DNA from 2 places in the Blautia sp. Sow4_E7 genome. Region 1 is predicted to be linked to the other one. Evidence: riboswitches for the same ligand, from Rfam matches in the RefSeq annotation. Region 1 holds a riboswitch; the other holds the start of a gene.
The links. A riboswitch is a leader RNA that binds a small molecule or an ion and turns the genes downstream of it on or off. The one in region 1 is predicted to bind ZMP and ZTP.
Positions count from the first base shown of each region.

Region 2: another riboswitch for ZMP and ZTP. It lies ahead of ACTQ50_RS06700 (formate--tetrahydrofolate ligase); the one in region 1 lies ahead of ACTQ50_RS09875 (IMP cyclohydrolase).

Region 1 covers NZ_JBQKLL010000014.1:10,097-13,511, reverse strand. The annotation lists gene ACTQ50_RS09880 (phosphoribosylaminoimidazolecarboxamide formyltransferase) at 1-770, opposite strand, end outside; gene ACTQ50_RS09875 (IMP cyclohydrolase) at 882-1,595, opposite strand; ZMP/ZTP riboswitch at 1,664-1,747, opposite strand; gene ACTQ50_RS09870 (peptidoglycan recognition protein family protein) at 1,908-2,681, opposite strand; gene guaB (IMP dehydrogenase) at 2,681-3,415, opposite strand, start outside.
Region 2 covers NZ_JBQKLL010000007.1:136,055-139,469, reverse strand. The annotation lists gene ACTQ50_RS06700 (formate--tetrahydrofolate ligase) at 122-1,807, opposite strand; ZMP/ZTP riboswitch at 1,885-2,003, opposite strand; gene ACTQ50_RS06695 (DUF1700 domain-containing protein) at 2,349-2,792, shown strand; gene ACTQ50_RS06690 (ATP-binding protein) at 2,841-3,415, shown strand, end outside.

The DNA.
Region 1 (3,415 bases):
GTGCAGTGAACTCTGGACTGCTGGCCTGCACCAACGCCGATAGCCTGCCCGTCTTTTACGTAGCATACGGAATTGGACTGGGTGTATTTCAGAATGATCAAGGAAACTTTCATATCCCTTTTCGCTTCTTCCGATAATTCTTTATTCTCAGTTACAATGTTGGAGATCAGCTCATCATCAATGGCAAGCTCCTGTCTTCCCTGCTCAAAAGTAACTCCAAATACCTGCTTATGTTCCAGTGGAGCCGGTACATATTCCGGATCGATCTGGATCACATTGTAGTTGCCTTTTTTCTTCTGTTTCAGGATTTCAAGAGCCTCCTCTGTGTATCCTGGAGCGATCACACCGTCGGAAACCTCTCTCTTGATGAGAAGTGCAGTGTCCTTATCGCATACATCCGAAAGGGAAATAAAATCACCGAAGGAAGACATACGGTCTGCGCCCCTTGCACGTGCATAAGCGCAGGCAAGCGGGGAAAAGTTCTGCCAGTCCATATCCTCTACCCAATAGATTTTTGCAAGTGTCTCTGTAAGCGGAATGCCAATGGACGCGCCTGCCGGGGAAACGTGTTTGAAAGAAGTAGCTGCCGGAAGTCCGGTTGCCTTTTTCAGATCACGTACCAGCTGCCAGCCATTAAACGCATCCAGAAAATTGATATAGCCAGGTCTTCCGGAAAGTACTTTGATTGGCAGTTCACTTCCATCCGCCATGTAGATCTTAGATGGTTTCTGATTCGGGTTGCAGCCATATTTTAATTCTAATTCTTTCATGATGATTTCCTCCATTTTTATCCAAAAACGAATTGTCTTAAGTATCTTATATTTTTTACGAAAAGAATTTTAGAAAAGGCTTTCTGCAAGTTTTCACATACAGCAGAATGCTTAGTGATTTTTATTAATGATCCTGGATTCATATTTACCAGTCTCAATGTCGATATATCTCACAAAAAGAGAAACCTTGTTGTCTTCGTTCAGGCTCTCCCACAGCATGTTTGCAAATGCATCCATGTCATCCGGGATCTGAACCAGCTTTGGCTCGCCTTCAAAGCTTGGCAGCGGGTTTCCATCACATTTGTAGGTGTGGATGAAATGTCCCTCGCCGGCCTTTGCATTCTGGTATGCGAAGGTGTAACGGTTGCAGGAGGATGGATCTCCGTTGTTGCTCTTCAAAATAGACATTGCATAGCTGTAAGAACCGTTCTCCACATGCATGATTCCGGAAATACGTGGTGTGTAGTTTGGTCCGTCCGGCTCAAATTCTCTGGAACGTAAGGACTGCTCAAAAGTAAGCTGCTGGTCCATACCTTCGTAAATGGTATCTGTCTGGTCACCGTTTGTTACAATAGTTTTATTTCCAAGGACACGGACAGGTGCATAAATGATCAGGCTTGGATCTACCAGCTTGGAAGGGTCAAATGCCTGTGTGCGGATTCCCTCTCCGTCCTCCACAAATACACGGTTGCGGCTGTTCTCGCTTCTTCCCATAATGAAATAGGCTGCAACTGCCTTGGTTCCATCGGTGCTGCGGCCAATGATGATTCCTCTTCCCGGATAAGAATTTCCTTTCAGTTCTTTGTCCAATGCTATCATTTCCATGCAGATGTTCTCCTTTCGAAATCACATATAAGTAATAAATATAAAAAAACGCCTGGGAAGCCCTTCATCCAGGCTGCCCAGGCGGTCGGCACAAAAATATCTACTGCACTCCCTGTGGGTATCCCCACGATCCGCCAGTCATGCAGTTCTTTTTTATACTACAATATTTTTTTTCCTATTTCAAGATGGGAAATCTTTTTCTTTTATATACAATTTTTTTGGCGTTACGGTTCACGCCCTTCAAAGCAGAATCCTTCGCAATGTACGAAAAACCAGACATTCCTCTCCTGGGATTTTCCGCTTTCCTCTTCTCTAGGAAATGCCCATCAGTCCCTGATCTACTGTGATCTGTGCACTGATATCTGCTTTCATCTGCTCCCACGCATCCGGGTGGTCCACATAATACTTGGGACACTCCTTGCCTGTCACATCATAGTGCCGGATCACCTGCTCTGAGGTCAGTCCGAAACGGGCACAAAGCCAGGCTGCAAGCCTTACCACGGAATCATAGGTTGCCTGCTCAAACACTCCGGTATCATCCATATGACAGCACTCAATGGAAATACTGTCCACATTCCGGGAATTGGTGGCATAGGACATCTCCGAAGTAGGAATGCACTGGATCACTTCCCCCTCCAGCCCTACTACGAAATGGCTGCTTACCTTAGCCTCATGGGAGGTTGCCAGATTTTCGAAATAATCCCGGTTATTCTGGGCTGTCGCCCCCGGATTGGCCGTATAGTGAATGGCTATGTAATCTACCTGGTTTAAAGGCAGCTGTGGTCTGGAATATTCATTGGGCGTCAGCAGCTGCACATCTATGTAGGGTGCACCCTCTGCCATCCATTCTTCCGGTCCATAGCCATCGCTTCCATCTGTCTCCTGTGAAGTCTCTGTATTTTCCTCCTGCTTCTGTCCATGTCTGACCACCAGAATGATGATCCCGGTCATAAACAGAAACAGCAGGATCACCAGAAATGCTACTCTTTGGTTTCTCTGACGGATTCTGCCGGCCTTATCCAGTTTTTCTCTTTTGTGAAAAGAAGGCCGCCTTGAAAAAGACGGCCTTGCTGATTTTCTTGTCATTATTTGTCATCCACACTGTAGTTCGGTGCTTCTTTTGTGATGTGAATGTCATGTGGATGAGACTCTTTCAGGGAAGCAGCGGAAATCTTTACGAATTTACCGTTCTGCTTCAGAGCTTCGATATTCTCTGCTCCACAGTAACCCATACCGGAACGAAGTCCTCCGATCAGCTGGAATACGGTATCCTCAAGGTGTCCCTTGTATGCAACACGTCCTTCCACGCCTTCCGGAACAAGCTTCTTGGCGTTCTCCTGGAAGTAGCGGTCCTTGCTTCCATTCTCCATGGCTGCAATAGATCCCATTCCACGGTATACTTTATATTTTCTTCCCTGGTATAACTCGAAGGTTCCCGGGCTCTCGTCGCATCCGGCGAACATGCTTCCCATCATACAAACGTTTGCACCAGCTGCGATTGCCTTGGTAACATCTCCAGAGTACTTGATACCACCGTCTGCAATGATCGGGATACCATATCTCTTGGCAACCTCATAGCAATCCATAACAGCTGTGATCTGCGGTACACCAATACCAGCAACCACACGGGTAGTACAGATAGAACCAGGTCCGATACCAACCTTAACTGCATCTACGCCAGCGTCGATCAGGGCCTTGGTAGCAGCTCCTGTAGCAACGTTTCCTGCGATAACCTGCAGTTCCGGATATGCGGCCTTGATCTCTCTTACTGCACGAAGGATATTCTCTGAATGACCATGGGCGGAATCCACAACGATCAC
Region 2 (3,415 bases), on a different contig from region 1:
GTCCCTGGCAGTTGTTTTTTGCGTAAAAATGCCCGGGAGTTAAAAACTCCCGGGCATTGATTTTCATGAGCAACAAACCAAAATTCATGATCGCACGAAAACTTGGTGACTGCGGTGAAAATTAGAACAGTCCTGTGATCTTTCCGGTTTCGTCTACGTCGATCTTCTCAGCTGCTGGAACCTTCGGGAGACCTGGCATGGTCATGATCTCGCCGGTAAGGGCTACGATGAAGCCAGCACCTGCGGAAATCTTCAGGTTACGAACGGTTACTTCGAAGTCTGTCGGAGCACCAAGCTTGGTCTGGTCATCGGTTAAGCTGTACTGTGTCTTTGCAACGCAGATCGGGCAATTGCCAAATCCAAGAGCTTCCAGCTGTTTGGCCTGCTTCTGGGCGTTGGCTGTGAGAACGACTCTCTTACCACCATAGATCTTCTGGACAATCTGGTTCAGTTTATCTTCGATGGAGCCCTCAAGCTCATAGGAATAGGTGAAGTCATTTGGCTCTTCTACAAGACGGATTACTTCTTCTGCTAACTTCTTGCCGCCTTCGCCGCCTTTTGCCCATACTTCAGAAAGAGCAACGTTAACGCCAAGTTCTTTGCATTTTGCCTCAACCAGGTCAAGCTCTGCCTTAGTGTCAGTCGGGAATGCGTTGATGGCAACAACACATGGAAGTTTGTAAACGTTCTTGATGTTGCTTACATGTTTCAGCAGGTTCGGAAGACCTTTCTCCAGAGCCTCAAGGTTCTCGTTATTCAGATCTGCTTTTGCAACGCCGCCATTGTATTTCAGTGCACGAACAGTAGCAACGATCACAACTGCGTTTGGTTTGAGACCAGCCATACGGCACTTGATATCAAGGAATTTCTCTGCACCAAGGTCAGCACCGAATCCAGCTTCTGTGATAGTATAATCAGCAAGCTTCAGAGCCATCTTGGTAGCGGTTACGGAGTTACATCCGTGAGCAATGTTTGCGAATGGTCCGCCGTGAACGATTGCAGGTACATGCTCCAGAGTCTGAACCAGGTTTGGTTTCAGAGCATCTTTCAGAAGGGCTGTCATAGCACCTTCTGCGTGGAGGTCACCAGCGGTAACTGGCTTCTGCTCTGACGGTTTACCGTATGTATAACCAATGATCATTCTGGAAAGTCTCTTCTTCAGGTCTGTAATGTCACTTGCAAGACAGAGAACTGCCATGATCTCAGAAGCAACGGTGATGTCATATCCATCTTCACGAGGCATACCGTTTGTTCTTCCGCCAAGACCATCTACTACGTTACGAAGCTGACGGTCGTTCATATCTACGCATCTTCTCCATGTGATCTTACGTGGGTCGATGTTCAGAGCGTTGCCCTGGAAAATATGGTTGTCGATCATAGCTGCAAGAAGGTTGTTGGCTGCGCCGATTGCGTGGAAGTCACCGGTGAAGTGAAGGTTGATGTCTTCCATTGGAACAACCTGTGCATATCCGCCGCCTGCTGCGCCGCCTTTAACACCGAATACCGGTCCAAGGGATGGCTCACGAAGGGCAACCATAACGTTCTTGCCCATCTGCTGCATAGCATCTGCAAGACCAACCGTAGTTGTTGTTTTTCCTTCTCCGGCTGGAGTCGGGTTAATAGCGGTAACCAGGATCAGTTTACCATCTTTCTTATCTGTCTCTTTTAACAGATTATAGTCGATTTTTGCTTTGTACTTGCCATACTGCTCAAGGTATTTGTCATCAATACCTGCTTTTGCCGCAATCTCAGTAATTGGTTTCATTTCGCATTCCTGTGCGATTTCGATGTCACTTTTAAACCCCATAATAAAAGCTCCTTTCGTTGTGTAAGATTAAATGGCTTCCAAACCTCCCGGTAAAAAAGGGCAGTATCTGATGAATCAAATACTGCCCAGACGGTCGGCTCCTGAGTTGCTGTGGATTTAACCACCAGCAACGATCTTGATCTGCTTCCGAAGTCCCTGTGGTTAACTCCACGATCCGTCAGTATTCAGAAGCTTTTCAATTGATGTGCTCATTGTATCATTAAAAAAACATTATGTCAATAAATTAACAGACGGAATTATTGTCAAAAAAATCAGTGAATATTTGTGAAAATTAACAAATGTTTTTCATACAAAGAAAATCTGTCTGAATGGTGAAAAACAATCCTTTATTTTAGACTCTCTTAAGGAAGGCTTCATAAAAATTTTATGACTTGGGTAGTTGCGTATGGGGGAAAGTGTTGTTAGAATAGAAAATGCTTAGTTAACTGTGAAGGTACTCTGAACAGTTACATGCTTAGATAAAATGTTTTGAAACAGGATAATAATTCTTGGGTTTATATAAGAAAGGTTGAAGAATTGAATGAACAGAACTGAATTTCTGGATACATTGAGAAACCAGTTGTCCGGGCAGATGCATGAGGGCAAGGTGGCAGCGCATGTGCGTTACTACGAAGATTATATCCAGTCACAGGTGCGCAGTGGACGGGATGAGCAGCAGGTTCTTGCAGAGCTTGGAGATCCCAGGCTGATCGCCAGGACTTTGCTGGATACAGATGTGGATAATGGACAGCTGGATTATGAAGAGTACAGCACGTATTCGGATGATTCCCAGAATGCCCAGGAAACGGGGAAAGAACATGTGCACGTATGGCGTTTTGATACCTGGTACAGCAAGCTGCTGGGCGTGGTGATCCTGCTGATCGTGGTATTTTTGCTGTTTCATATTCTGGTGGCAGTGATTCCGTTTTTTGTTGTATTGGCAGTGATCCTGTTTGTTGTGTCACTGATCAAGAATCGGAATTAAAAGAAAAAGATTGGACATTATAGAATACATTTTTAGGAAGGTTTTTAAATGAGCAGTATAACAATAGAAGAATTAAAAAAGTTACCAGCGGATTCCTATCAGATCATTGATGTCCGCGATGAGATTGAGATTTCCCACGGTGCCATCAAAGGCGCAGTAGCCTGTAAGCCAGAGGAGATAATAGAGAACCCGGAAGTAGATAAGACGAAGAAACTGGTGATCTGCTGCAGCAGGGGAATCAACAGTAAAGAAATTGCGGAGAATCTTGAAGAAGAGGGATTTGACGCAGTAAGCCTGGAGAAAGGCTATATTGCCTGGCTTATGGATGCCATGAAAAGCTCCCAGGACGAAGACTTTGCGAAAAATGTGGAGATCAGCCTTCGCAAGAAATTTAAGAAAAAAATCTGGTCCAAGTTCACCAAGGCAATCAATACTTATGAGCTTGTGAAGCCTGGAGACAGGATCGCAGTCTGTATTTCAGGCGGTAAGGACTCCATGCTGATGGCAAAGTGCTTCCAGGAACTGAAGCTTCATAATAAGTTTGATTTTGAAGTGAAATTCCTGGTTATGGATCCGGGGTACAGTCCGGCCAACCGCCAGGTGATCGAGGAAAATGCCAGAAG